One region of the Erwinia sp. SLM-02 genome, then DNA from elsewhere that is predicted to be linked to it. Evidence: predicted binding sites of a transcription regulator. Region 1 holds the regulator's gene; the other holds the start of a gene.
What was found. Region 1 encodes Fur, which represses iron uptake genes when iron is present. Its sites were predicted from a motif close to ATAATAATGAGAACNACTATCAA; they were not measured.
Positions count from the first base shown of each region.

Region 1 (7,416 bases):
GGAACTGCTGGCGAGAGTGCGCGTTGCCCTGCGCCACCGTCCGGCTTCCGCCGGTAGCCACGACCTGGCGCAAATCACCTTTGGCGAGGTCAGCGTCGATATTGCTGCCCGGCGGGTTACCCGCGATGGCAGCGATTTGCATCTGACGCCGATTGAGTTTCGCCTGCTGGTCAGCCTGCTGAATCACCCCGGCAAAGTGATGACCCAGCGCCAGCTGCTGGTTCAGGTCTGGGGACCGAATGCGGTCGAGCACAGCCACTACCTGCGGATCTACATGGGTCATCTGAGGCAAAAGCTGGAGCGCGACCCCGCCCAGCCCCAGCATCTGCTGACGGAAACCGGCGTGGGCTACCGCTTTATTCCCTGAATAACGGCAACAAAAAAGGCCATTCAGTGAATGGCCTTAGTCATCAAATCCGCAATGGCTGCGTCAGTATCAGGCGTTCTTCAGCACCGCACTGACGATTTCTACCGCTTCTTTCTCGATTTTCTCGCGGTGCTCAGCACCGAGGAAGCTCTCACAGTAGATTTTGTAGGCATCTTCAGTACCGGAAGGACGCGCGGCAAACCAGCCGTTTTTGGTCATCACTTTCAGGCCACCGATGGATGCGCCATTACCTGGCGCAGCGGTCAGACGATCGGTGATCGGGTCGCCCGCCAGCGTATCGGCGCTGACCATCTCAGGAGAAAGCTTCGACAGGGCCGCTTTCTGGGCTGACGTTGCCGCCGCCTGAATACGGTTGTAGCTTGGCGCACCGAAGCGTTCGGCCAGTTCATCATAGTGCTGCTGCGGATTTTTGCCGGTGACGGCGGTAATTTCCGCGGCCAGCAGGCACATGATGATACCGTCTTTATCGGTTGACCATGGGGTGCCGTCAAAGCGCAGGAAGGATGCGCCCGCGCTCTCCTCGCCACCGAAGCCAAAGGTCCCGTCAAACAGACCATCAACGAACCATTTGAAGCCTACCGGCACTTCCACCAGCTTGCGGCCGATATCGTTCACAACACGGTCAATCATCGCGCTGGACACCAGCGTTTTGCCTACGGCCACATCCTTGCCCCACTGCGGACGATGCTGGAACAGATAGTTCACGGCAACGGCCAGATAGTGGTTAGGATTCATCAGCCCGGCGGGGGTGACGATGCCGTGGCGGTCATAATCAGGATCGTTGGCAAAGGCCAGATCGAACTTGTCGCGCAGCGCCAGCAGCCCCGCCATCGCACACTCGGATGAGCAATCCATACGGATCACGCCATCTTTATCAAGGTGCATAAAGCGGAAAGTCTGATCGACGGCATCGTTTACGATGGTCAGATCGAGCTTGTAGAACTCGGCGATGCGCTGCCAGTAGGCAATGCCGGAGCCGCCTAAAGGATCGACGCCAATTTTCAGACCGGCTTTCTGAATCGCCGGAATATCCACGATCTGCGCCAGGCCTTCAATATAAGGCTGGATCAGATCCTGCTCCTGCAGATGGCCGCTCGCCCAGGCCTCATCCAGAGAAATGCGCTTAACGTCTTTCAGACCGCCCTGAATCAGGACGTTGGCACGATCCTCAACCACTTTGGTGACGTTGGTATCGGCCGGTCCACCGTTGGGTGGGTTGTACTTAATGCCGCCGTCTTCCGGTGGGTTATGGGACGGCGTAATCACGATACCGTCCGCCAGTGCCGCACCGGCTTTGTTATGCTCAAGGATCGCGTTGGAAATCGCAGGCGTCGGCGTATAGCCATTATCCTGCTGCACAATCACATCCACACCGTTGGCCGCCAGCACTTCCAGCACCGAAATAATTGCCGGTTCGGACAGCGCATGGGTGTCTTTACCCACATAGCAGGGTCCGGTCACGCCGTTCTTTTTACGTTCTTCGGCAATAGCCTGAGCAATGGCCAGGATATGCGTTTCATTGAAACTGTGACGACCCGCGCTACCGCGATGACCTGAGGTGCCGAATTTAACGGCATGTTCAGCATTGCCCAGTTCAGGCTGCAGTACGTAATACTGCGATGTTAATTGTGCAACGTTAATTAAATCGCTCTGCCGGGCTGGCTGCCCGGCACGGGGGTGATTGGCCATTGGCGCTTCTCCCTGACGCTTCGGTTAAAGGGTACCGCAAACTTTCTCGGTCAGTTCCGCCGGGAACTGCATCGATAACATGATATGTTCCACCATGCTGCGCTTACGGCCGGTATTGGTATTGGTGATCACCCAGTAAGGGGTGCCCGGAATATGCTGCGGCTTGGTATGCGTGCCGTTCTGCGTCAGCGTCTGCTGGTTGCCCGCGAAGTAGACACGCGTGCGGCCATGCAGCGACTCGGTGGCATCGCCAAAGGCTTTGGCGTCCAGGGTATACAAAGTCGATAAGATCAGCATAAACCTGTTCACCACTTTCTTCTGCTCGGCATACTCATCGGAAAGCAGCAGTTCACGCACCGCGCGAACGCGATCCTGCGGGCGAGATTCAGATTTCACGGCGGCTGGTTCTTTTGCCGCCTGCGCAGCCGGTGCCGGTGCCGCTGGTGCTGTCTGGCCCGCGGTGAATTTCAGCATACGGCGTAAAATGTCCGATGCGCTCTCCCCAATATGCTGAGTATGGCTGGCAATATAGCGGTATAGCTCTTCGTCGACTTCTATCGTTTTCATCTTTATCCAGTACGGTTGTTGCTTCTGTCAGAATCGGGCATAAAAACAGGCGCGATCTTCAGGATCGTCCGTTTTCTGAAACCTGGATCCTAACTTCAGGATTATAAAGTTAAATCCACTCCGGGTGTAGCGTAAGCCCTCTTTGCCAGCAAAAGTCAGAATTTGCCGTAAAAAGATCGCGGGCACCGTCTGTGCTACCCCCGGCAGAAAATGTAAAATCCATGATACCCTAAGCCTTCGTTTCAACTGTAAGAACTTTGCTATGAATTTGAATGTCCGCCTGCAATCTGAACAATCTGCGACTGACGATTTACCGCTGGTGTTAATTCACGGGCTTTTTGGCAGCCTGGATAACCTTGGCGTGCTCGCTCGCGAGTTAAAACAGCATCGCCGTCTGATTCAGCTTGATGTGCGCAACCACGGGCTTTCTCCCCGGTCGCCGGAGATGGATTACACGCTGATGGCGCAGGACGTGCTGGAAACGTTAGACGGGTTGGGCGTCGAGCGCTTTGGCGTTATCGGCCACTCAATGGGTGGTAAAATTGCCATGAAGTTAACCGCCCTGGCAGCGGATCGCGTAGCGGGGCTGGTGGTCATCGATATGGCACCGGTCGCCTACCCGACGCGCCATCATGATGATATTTTCTCCGCGCTGCAGGCGGTGACGGATGCAGGGATCGCCTCACGTAGCGAAGCGGCCGCGCTGATGCGCCAGACGCTGGCGGAAGAAGGCGTGATCCAGTTTCTGCTAAAATCGTTCCACGAGGGCGAATGGCGCTTCAATGTACCGGTGCTGTATCAGTGCTACGACCGGATTATCGGCTGGCAACCGCAGCCCGCCTGGCCGCATCCCGCGCTATTTATACGCGGTGAACGTTCACCCTATCTGGCGGATGAATATCGTGACGCGCTGCTGGCGCAATTCCCTCAGGCGCGGGCCCACGTTGTAACGGGGGCGGGGCACTGGGTGCATGCTGAAAAACCTGATGCAGTTTTACGCGCAATTCGTCGATTTTTTGTGCTGTAAAAACAATTATTTCCCTATGTTGTTAAAACATTGTCGTCATCACTTTCACTGGGGTATGATGCGCGCTGACATTTTTCCGCTGGTGATTTTTCCGGCGGATAACGGCCTGACACATCAGAAATCCAGCCTTTCAGTATCACTATTCTATGGCAAAAGAGAACACGGACCGCACAACGCTCGATCTGTTCGCAGATGAACGTCGCCCGGGACGACCGAAAACTAATCCGCTGACGCGTGATGAGCAGCTGCGCATCAATAAACGCAATCAGCTTAAGCGCGATAAAGTTCGCGGGCTTAAGCGCGTCGAGCTGAAAATGAACAGTGAAGCCGTTGATGCGCTGAACCAGCTGGCCGATGCGCGCAATATGAGCCGCAGCGAGCTGATTGAAGAGATGTTGCTGAACCAGTTAAAACACCTTCAGTCCTGAACGTCGCGCGCGCCCTCAGGGCACAATGCGACAAAAGCAGCAGGATTACTCATTTATCCGCTCCCGGCGGTCTGCTATCATTAACGCCATCTGCAAAAATTTTGGCAGCCACCATATCATTAAGATTCAAGAGGTTATTAAACTCATGGCAATCGTAGGCATTTTCTTTGGCAGCGATACGGGCAATACGGAAAACATTGCAAAGATGATCCAGAAACAGCTGGGTAAAGACGTTGCAGAAGTTCGTGATATTGCCAAAAGCAGCAAAGAAGACCTTGAAGCCTTCGACATTCTGCTGCTGGGCATTCCCACCTGGTATTACGGTGAAGCCCAGTGCGACTGGGATGACTTTTTCCCGACGCTGGAAGAGATCGACTTCAACGGAAAACTGGTTGCCCTGTTCGGCTGCGGCGATCAGGAAGACTACTCAGAATATTTCTGCGATGCGATGGGCACCATCCGCGACATCATTGAGCCAAACGGTGCGATTCTGGTAGGCCAGTGGCCGACCGAAGGTTACAACTTTGAAGCCTCTAAAGGGCTGGCCGATGACAACCACTTCCTTGGACTGGCCATTGACGAAGACCGTCAGCCGGAACTGACCAATGAGCGCGTTGATAAATGGGTGAAACAGATTTTTGATGAACTTCAGCTGAAAGAAATCATCGAAGCCTGATGCCAACGGCTTGATGTGGGAGACATCTCACATCAAGTCAGTGATTTTTCCTATAGAAGTAATAGATACGTATTTGTAACTTCCACCTGTAAAAATGTACAATAACCCTATCGGTTACCCGCTTTCTCATCCTTCAGCATCTCTGAACGATCTTTTTCCATCACCGGGCGAAGGGATGAGATAGAGCGAAATGTTAACTTAGTACGATTTGGACGCGAGCCTCCCAGGACGTAATGACATTAATCCTTACATCCAACAGTGGTTTCAGGCATTCCTGTTGTTTTCATTTCGATGTATGAGTTCTATACTGTGACGCATCCAACTCTAGCGTCAACCGATGTTCAGGGCTTTTCAGCCACTAAGTGACTAGCAAAGTAACAGGACAATATCCGCATGACTGACAACAATACCGCATTAAAGAAGGCCGGCCTGAAAGTCACGCTTCCACGACTGAAAATTCTGGAAGTGCTTCAGGAACCAGAAGGCCATCACGTCAGTGCGGAAGACTTGTATAAGCGCCTGATTGATATGGGCGAAGAAATCGGTTTAGCCACGGTTTACCGCGTGCTTAACCAGTTTGATGACGCAGGGATCGTTACCCGTCATAACTTTGAAGGCGGTAAATCCGTTTTCGAACTGACCCAGCAGCACCACCACGATCACTTGATCTGTCTGGACTGCGGTAAAGTTATTGAATTCCGTGATGAGTACATTGAAGCGCGCCAGCGTGAAATCGCAACGCGCCACGGAATTAAACTGAGCAACCACAGCCTGTACCTTTATGGCCATTGCTCTAAGGGCGACTGCCGTGAAGACGACACGCTGCACGATGACGAGTAATTTGTTCTGAAATCAGCATGAAACCGGTGGCTATCCACCGGTTTTTTTTTGCCTGTTATCCGGCATAGACCGGCAGGACGTTCCAGTAGGATAATACAGACACCAGCGCATTCACCGCCCCAAAGATCAGCACCAGCACGATCGGAGCCATCCCTCCCCTGACCTGCCATCCCGCCGTGGCAAAACGCTGTCGCGCTTTTCGTGCCAGCATCGCCGGCGTGATCACTGCCCACAGCGTTGCCGCCAGCCCGGCGTAGCCAATCGCCACCAGAAAACCGTTTGGCCAAATCATCGCCGCCGTCAGAGGGAGAATGAAGGTGACAACGGTCGTTTTTAACCGACCGAACGCGGAGCGATCGAACTTAAACAGGTCGGCAAGATAGTCAAAGAACCCCAGGCTGACGCCGAGGAACGAACAGGCCACGGCAAAGTTCGAGAAAATATCCAGCAGCAGATTGAGATAAGGACTGTGCAACACACCGGAAAGTGCGGCAACCAGCACGTCGATATTCCCCCCCTGAGCGGCAATTGCTTTGAATTCATGCCGTGGGATGTTCCCCATCGTGCCGACGATCCAGATAAAATAAATCGCCAGCGCCAGCAGCGTGCCGAACACCAGACAGCGGCATACCCGGCTGCCGTTCTTCTGATAGTAACTGACCAGCCCGGCAATATTCCCGTGATAGCCGAATGACGCGAGGCAGAAGGGGATAACCATCCACAGATAGCGCAGGTAGTGGCTCTCTTCACTCTGGCTGTCCAGCAGTTTTACCGGTTCGATATGCCACAGCAGACCCCCAAAGATGATAAGAAACGTAATCACCTTAGCGCCGAGGAAAATCAGCGTCATACGGCTGACCATCGCGGTACCCAGCCAGATAAACACCGCCACCAGCAGCGTGAAGGCGAAACCGGCGCTGCGGGCAGAAACCGGCAGTGAAAGCTGGCTCAGCGTGTGCTGAATAATGGCTCCGCTGGCGGAGATATAGGCATAGGTGAGGATCCCCAGAACGAAGGCCACCGACAGTCCGTTAATCAGGTTCCAGCCCCGGCCCAGCAGATCGCGAGTAATGGTGTCGAAGCTGGCCCCGGCGGGATAATGCAGGCTGGCCTCCAGGAACAGCAGCCCGGAGAGCAGCATGCAGAACCAGGTGACAACCAACAGCGCAGATGACCACAGGAACCAGGCACCGGACATCACCACGGGGAGTGAGAACATCCCGGCACCGATAATGGTGCCGCTAATAATTAAGGTTCCCCAGAGTGTCGAAGGCAGGCGGGCGGTGGAAACCGGTAAATCCATGACTAATCCTTAGCAAAAAACGGAAACTCGCCGCCATCACCGGAATTATTCACTGGATGTACGGCATCAACGCCGCACATTCTACACAATTACGCACTCACGAACTAGTACGGTAATCAGTTTGTTACCATCGTTTCCTGCAGATAGCGCCAGCGCGGCGGCTGGGTTGCGCAATTAATTACCGCCAGCGAAATGCGATGAGTGTGATTCTCCTGCTGATGCTGCAGCTCGTGGTACTGAATAACCACTTCATCCCCCCGCTGCGAAATGACTTTGCACTGCTCAATGGCGATCGTCATCCCCTCCCGTGCGCCGGTTAAGCGGCCGAATAAGGCCTCAACCTCTGCCAGCGCCAGGGTTTTTCCGGCCGGTGTGACCATCATAAAATCGTCATCAAAATGCGTCAGCAGCTCAGTAAGCTGACTGCCGTCGCCGTGAAAGACAGCCTCAATCAGCTGGTGCAGCACAATCACGCTTTGCGAAGCCTTGTCGGTTAAA
Region 1 is NZ_JAQISN010000001.1:448,135-455,550, reverse strand. Features, by position in the region: gene kdpE (two-component system response regulator KdpE) at 1-367, shown strand, start outside; gene pgm (phosphoglucomutase (alpha-D-glucose-1,6-bisphosphate-dependent)) at 437-2,077, opposite strand; gene seqA (replication initiation negative regulator SeqA) at 2,102-2,644, opposite strand; gene ybfF (esterase) at 2,907-3,671, shown strand; gene ybfE (LexA regulated protein) at 3,818-4,099, shown strand; gene fldA (flavodoxin FldA) at 4,245-4,775, shown strand; gene fur (ferric iron uptake transcriptional regulator) at 5,169-5,615, shown strand; gene mtr (tryptophan permease) at 5,671-6,918, opposite strand; gene PGH32_RS02205 (hypothetical protein) at 7,035-7,416, opposite strand, start outside.

Region 2 (7,416 bases), 1.7 Mb from region 1:
GATCGTGCGGTCAGTGCCCTGATTGCACGAGGTGGAAGAGCAGGTGGTGTAATAGTCTTTATCGAACAGGTTGTTGACGTTGACCGCCGCGCTGACGCCCTTCAGCGAGCTGCTCAGCTGGCCGAGATCGTAGTGCACGGCGGCATCCACCACGGTGTAGGACGGTACGCGGATGGTGTTGGCGGAATCCGCCCAGGTTTTGCCGACGTAGCGCACGCCCGCGCCAATGCCGAGGCTGGCCAGCGGGCCCTGCTGAATGCTGTAGTCGCCCCACAGCGATGCCATCTGCTCCGGCAGGCCGGTCGGGGTTTTACCCAGCGCGCTGGCGGTACTGGTTTTGGTGGTTTCCAGATCGTTCCACGTGTAGCTGGCGATGGCTTTAAACGCCGGGGTGATATTGACGCTGGCGGAGGCCTCGATGCCTTTTGATGTCACCTGCCCGGTCTGGACGGTGTTCAGGGCGTTATCCGGGTCCGTTGTCGAGACGTTGTTCTGCTCCAGATCGAACCAGGCGAGGGTAAACAGGCCGTCGACGCTTTCCGGCTGGTATTTTACCCCGGCCTCAATCTGCTTGCCGGTGGTCGGTTTATAGCTTTCGCCGTAAAGATTCGTACCCAGCACCGGCGCGAACGAGGTGGTGTAGCTGACGTACGGTGCCACGCCAACATCGGTCAGCCACGTCAGTCCGGCACGCCAGGTGAAGTGGTGATCGTTTTGATCGGTACTGGTGTTGCTCACCCGGTTAGCGGTATGGACCGATGCCCAGTCCTCGCGGGCGGAGAGGTCGAGCATCAGCCGTTCGGCCAGCGCCAGCGTATTGCCCAGGTAAACCCCGGTTTCATCGGCGGTCTGATAGGTGCTGCTAAACGTGGTTGCCGGCGTGGTGAAGCGGCCGCCGTAGGTCGGGCTGTAGATGTCAATTGACGGCGCGGCGCCGTAGTTCAGGTAGTAATCCTCGCCGGTGCGGCGATAGGACACGCCCACCACGGATGTGCCCCGCACCGGGCCGGCATCCCACTCGGCCTTAAGGTTGTTATCCGTCGCCAGAATTTTACCGACAATGCCAAACTCATAGGCGTTACGTTTCAGCGTGCGCATATCCGCCGCCAGACCGGCGCCGGAATAGGTCTGGGTCAGCAGATCGGTATAGCTGTAGCGCGCGGCGGAGTGCGCCGACCAGATATTATCGAAGCGGTGATCCAGCTCGTAGCCGACGTTAAACTGGGTGATGTGGTTGTCGAGGTTGCTGCCGTCCAGATACTGATTACGCGGAATTTTACCGTTGGGGTTGCTCAGCAGCGTACCGTTAATTGGCGTGTAGCTGCGCGGCGGACCAAAGGTGTCGCGGCTGAATGAGGAGAGCAGCGTCAGCGACGTATCGGTGTTGGGCTGCCAGGTCAGCGACGGCGCCAGATACATCGTGTCGTCCGGCACGTTGTTAAACTGGGTATTGCTGTCGCGGCCCACGCCCACCACGCGGTAGAGTACGGTTTTGTCATCGGTCAGCGGACCGGAGACGTCAAACTGCCCCTGATAGCGGCCGTGGTTGCCAACCTGAACACCCACTTCGCGGCGTGCCTCTTCGGTCGGGCGCTTGCTGACGGCATTCACCACGCCGCCCGGCGAACCACTGCCGTACATAAACCCTGCCGGGCCGCGCAGCACATCGATGCTTTCCAGCCCATACGGCTGATAGCGGACGTAGGATTGCGCGGTGGTCGACCGCAGGCCGTCCAGCAGCGAACCGTTCAGCGTGGCGTCAAAGCCGCGGATGCTGAAGTAGTCAAAGCGTGAGTTGATCGCGGTCGTAGAGGTAAAGACGCCCGGCGTGTAGCGCAGCGCCTCGGTGGTGGTCTGCACATTCCGGTCGGTCAGCTCGTCGCGACCGATCACGCTCAGCGACTGCGGCGTAGCCACCACCGAGCTGTTGGTGCGGCTGCCGGTGCTGCTCTGCTTTGCCACATAGCCTTCAGTCGGTTTTGCGCTGTCATCGGCGGTGACCGTCAGGGTCTGTTCTTCGCCGGGCTGCTGCGCCCGCACGGATGTCGCGATGCTTAAGGTGGCAAGCGCCACGCACGCGGCGATTGTCGATAATTTATGTTTATTATGGTCGGACACCAGAGCCTCCCCGGCTTTTACTGTGAAATAAGCGCTGACTATTCTCACTGGCGGGAGATTTTCGGCAACGGCGGAGGCTTTCGCTGGCGCGACTATTTCTTTCGATTTTTTAACAGGGATACGTCGGATAAAGCCATTGTAATTATAAGGTTAACGAAAAGAGACTTTCGTCCCGAGGTGGACGGCAGGCGGTGAGACTGGTAATGTGAGAATGAGAATCGATTTCATCCGGTGATTGCCACGCCCGGCGCAAAACCGCCGGAACTAACGGACAGCGACATGAACAAGTTTAGCGACAGCGCCTCCGGTAGCGCGCTTCCTTTGCCTGCTAACCACGCCATGTTTGATGGCACCATTGCCATGAGCAGCGGTTCGCTGCGGCCCGATAAAGACGAATGGCTTCAGGAGCAGCTGGTCCCGGGGCTGAAGCTGATCGTTGTCGATCGCGGTGAGCTACTGTGCGATCTGCCCGGCTCCGGCAGGCAGCATATTACCGGTCCCTGCGTCTGCGCGGTGTGGAATCAGCAGGAAGGGGAGAGCCGTCAGCGGTTTGAACCCGGCCGCCAGCTGGATTACACCACCGTCGCTTTGACGCCTGCCGCCGTCGCCAGCCATATCGACAGCGAGTTTCAGCAGCAGCTGGAGGACTCTTTCCAGCTCCGGCGATTCAGCGGTCCGCGCCTGCTGGTGCTGGATGCGTCTGCCACCATCAAGTCGCTGCATGCCCAGGTGGCGACCTGCCCGATGCAGGGGCTGTCCAGAGCGCTGTTCCTGTCCGGTAAGGCGCTGGAAATCGTTGCCCATGCGCTGGATACGCTGACTTCGCGACCGCAGCGGGAGTCCGGCGCGCTGCGCCTCTCCAGCGGGGATATCGACAAGCTGCATCTGGCGCGTTCGCTGCTTGCGGATCGGATGCTCAATCCGCCGTCGCTGGCCGAACTGGCCCTGAGCGTGGGGTTTAACACGCGCAAGCTGACCGTGGGTTTCCGCCGTCAGTTCGGTGAAAGCGTCTTCGAATATCTGCAAAATCTGCGTCTGGAGACGGCGTGGCGGATGCTCACCGAAGGTGAGATGAGCGTGTCGACGGCCGCGTACAGCGTGGGTTACACCCCGGCGCATTTTTCCGTCGCCTTCCGCAAAAAATATGGCATTTCGCCAAAATCCCTGCGGGGATAGCTCACCTTTAGCTGATTTTTGCCCATCGACATTCATTTTTCTTGGTGGCGCTAAAATGCCATGCCGCTATGTTTTAACCCTCTGAACGGGATGAAAAATGAGGGGATAACGGTGGCGGGTGGAGAGAGAAGACGTTTAAAAACCCTGGTGGGGGCGAGCAGTGCCATTTATGCCGCGGGCGATAGGCCGGTGACTTACGGCATCGATCGCGCCGTGGCGCTGGCAAAAATAGCCGAGCGCGAGAAAATCACCGGGCTGTTTACCGCCGATCTGCTTCAGAGCGATCCCGCCGGACTGGCGGGGATCACCGGTAGCCAGGATCCGATTGTGGTGCTGGCGGCGTTAAGCCAGGTAACACGGCAGATCGGCCTGATTGCCACGGTGACCACCACTTTTCAGCACCCTTATAACCTCGCCCGACTGATTGGCACCCTTGACCACATCAGCGGCGGTCGTGCGGGCTGGAACGCGGTCACCTCGTCGGTCGGCGAGGAAAATTTTGGCGGCGGTGAACTGCCCTCGCCGGAAAACCGTTACGCGCGGGCGACCGAATTTATTGAAGTGATTAACGCACTGTTCGGCGCCAACGATCCCGCTGCCGTCAGCCGGCTGGCCAGCGGCGGTGCAAAGGTCGATCACACCAGGCTGCATCCGGCGAACTATCGCGGCGATGTCTTCCAGGTGGCCGGGCCGCTGAACGTACCGCCGCCGCCGCAGGGCCGACCGGTGCAGTTTCAGGCCGGTCAGTCCGAAGCGGGCATCACGCTGGGCGCGCGCTATGCCGAGGTCATTTATACCTCGCAGCCGACGCTGTCCGCCGCGCAGGCCTTTGTCAGCGATGTCCGCCAGCGGGCGCAGGGTTTTGAACGACTTACGGCACCGCTGATTATGAACTCATTCCATTCAATCATCGGTGAAAGCCCGGCGGATGTGGCGCGCAGGCTGGAGGAAAAGCACCAGCGCATCGACTATCAGCGCGGGCGACTGCGACTGGCGGATATGCTCGGCGGCAACGTCGATCTGCAGGATCTGCCGCTGGATGAAGCGATTCCGTCGCATCTGCTGCCCGATCTGACCAGCGTTAACCGGCGTCGCGGACGGGCGGAGATTTTCACCCGCTTCGCCCGAGAAGGGCAGACCCTGCGCCAGCTGATTATTGCTGCCGAAGAAACCGGGCACTGGTTTGTCGCCGGAACGCCGGAATCGCTGGCCGATGCCATTGAGGAGCGCTATCGCGCCGGGGTGCTGGATGTGATTTCACTGCACGGTCTGGGGCAGCCGGACCAGCAGGATCTGCTGCTTAACGGCCTGCTGCCGGAGCTGCGTAAAAGACGCCTGCTGGATGAGGACTATCGCGGCGCGGACTTCCGCAGCAGCCTGGAGCTGCCGCCGCTGACAGCGTGGCGCGGCGGTGCGTAGTATTTTGGCATGGTGTTGCGGGTTGCAGAAAAGTCAGCCAGCCAGCACACCCATCTGGAGATCTGCAGTGAAATAAAGCAGCGGGGCAGCGAGTGATATCAGTTCGACACACTTTCCGGCCTCGTGTTTTTTCAGCAAAATGCCGCGGCCACGTTGCGCAGTTCCGCAAGGCCGCTGAGGTTTTTACCCTGCACCAGATCCTGATTGATTTTCAGGATCACGGCTTTCACCACGTCCGATATTTTGCTGAGATTCTGCTGCTGCATCAGGGCAGTCAGTTCTGCCATTTGCCGCTGGCTGATTTTCATCGACAGGCGTTTTGACGCTTTGGCCTGTGCCAGTTCGCTGCTTAACAGTGATTTCAATTCATCCTGAGTATAGCGGCCACTGGCCAGCGCATGCAGATAGTAAAGGATCAGCGTCTTGCTGAACTCCTCGCTCAGTGAATCATCGATCTTTTGCGTCGCGACGTTAAGAATATCCAGAAAGTGCGCAGGAACGCGGACCTCCAGCGGCTGCCGACTTTGATCGAATGCCTGTTTAATCTGCGGCGTGCACTGCGCCGGGACAGAAACGACCTGCTGACAGCCGTTGCAAACGGCAGCAAGAATATTCTTTACCGAACCGCTGCGATCGCTGAAGTCAACGTCGCGCAGCAGATAAGTCGCCGTTGATTTCCCGCAGTGGTGGCACAGGACGCTCCGTGTATCGCCTTCTTTCACAATCTTCATTGATCGTTCTCCTGCTGTTTAACTCTGCGCCGTCGAGGAGGCAGCATATTGCCCGCCGTTTTACGTCCCTGAGTCTCATCGTTGAGTATCCTATTTTGTACGTTATTTGTCGTACTTTCAAGCGGTCTGTAGAAATAATGTTCCTGAAGAAGGGTAAAGGAGAGGGGGACGCGTTTTCGCGTACGTTTTGACATAAATTGTTAATAATCGAGGAAGCTCGCAGCACGGATGCAAAGGGTGCAATTTTCAGGTATTTACCTGGAGCTATATTCCAAAATTAACAGTTCAGGCGGGATTTAAATCTGCAAATTTGAGTAGAATGCTTTCGCTGCGGGATGGTTTAGCTGTATTACTAAAATTAAATTGTTTTGTTATCTTATTTTTTTAGTTAAATTAATGTGTGTTTACTGTAATTCTACGTAAATCTTATTCAGTATTTTCGCAACACATTGAGGGATTATCATGGTTAATAAGCTAACCAGTATAGTCATCGCGATTGTAGGGATCGCCATGCTGTACATGGGAAGTCAGTTGCTGATGGTCGGGGGAACGCCGTTCTACGTCATTATGGCGCTGGGACTGTTGCTGACCGCAGTAACGCTGTTTTTAAACAAAAAAATCGCACTGTCTATTTATGCCGTACTGATGTGGATCGTCCTGGCGTGGATGATCTTTGAAGTTGGCTTTGATAAGTGGCAGTGGATCCCGCGTGGCGACATCATTGGCCTGATTGGTCTGTGGCTGGCGATGCCGTGGGTCGTTCGTCCACTTTATAAAGCCCAGAAGGGCAGCCAGGCGCGCGGTTTCCATCCGTTCCTTGGCACGACGCTGATCCTGATTGTGGCGCTGGTCGTCGGCATGATGTTCTACGATCCGCTACCGAAAGCGGGTGACATCACCAACGAGCGTAAACCGGTGCAGACTGAACTGGCGAAAAATGACTGGTCAGCCTACGGCGGCACTTCCGACGGCCTGCGTTTCTCCCAGTTAAACCAGATCACTAAAGATAACGTGAATAAACTGGACGTGGCCTGGACCTATCACACCGGTGACCTGCGCGATCCGGCTCAGGACGCCAGCGAATACACCTTCGAAGCCACGCCGCTGAAGGTCAACGGTGCGCTCTACCTCTGTACGCCACACAACGAAGTTCACGCGCTGAACCCGGAAACGGGCGAGCTGAAGTGGAAATATCAGCCGGCGAAAGATCCGTCTTATCTGCAGCAGCATCAGACCTGTCGTGGCGTGAGCTATTACGATGGCTCCGCGGCGCAGGCCGATACGACCGCAGCCAGCCCGGCTATCTGCCGTAAACGTATTTTCAACGCCACGACCGACGCACGTCTGGTGGCGCTGGATGCGGATACCGGCAAGCTGTGTGCCGACTTCGGCAACGGCGGCGTGGTGGATCTGCGTGCCAATATGGGGACCATCCGTCCGCACGCGCTGATGCAGACGGCTGCACCGCTGGTGGCGGGTAACCTGGTGATTGTGGGCGGCTCCGTCATGGATAACGGCTACAACAGCGGCAACCCGTCAGGCGTGATCCGTGCGTATGACGTGATGACCGGTCGCCTGGTGTGGAACTTCGATCCGGCTAACCCGGAGCTGACGCAGCCGATTGCGGCCGACGGTACCTATCCGCAGGATACGCCGGTGGCCTGGGGCACGCTGAGCGCCGACCTGAAAAACGGTCTGGTGTATGTGCCGTTCGGTAACGCATCCCCGGATGAGCTGGGTATTGAGCGTAATGCCGACAGCAATACCGAGAAGTTCCGCGACACTCTGGTGGCGCTGGACCTGAAAACCGGTGCGTTCAAATGGCGCTTCCAGTCTTCCAAACACGATCTCTGGGACCGCGATAACCCGTCTCAGCCTTCGCTGCTGGATATCGACTATCAGGGCCAGAAACAGCCTGTGGTGATCCTGCCGACCAAAACCGGCAACCTGTTTGTCCTTAATCGCCTGACCG
Region 2 is NZ_JAQISN010000001.1:2,150,755-2,158,170, reverse strand. Features, by position in the region: gene PGH32_RS10105 (TonB-dependent siderophore receptor) at 1-2,118, opposite strand, end outside; gene PGH32_RS10100 (helix-turn-helix transcriptional regulator) at 2,398-3,294, shown strand; gene PGH32_RS10095 (NtaA/DmoA family FMN-dependent monooxygenase) at 3,406-4,713, shown strand; gene PGH32_RS10090 (hypothetical protein) at 4,845-5,444, opposite strand; gene PGH32_RS10085 (membrane-bound PQQ-dependent dehydrogenase, glucose/quinate/shikimate family) at 5,907-7,416, shown strand, end outside.
Region 2: the regulator Fur is predicted to act here: its motif matches at 2,324-2,346, upstream of PGH32_RS10105 (TonB-dependent siderophore receptor).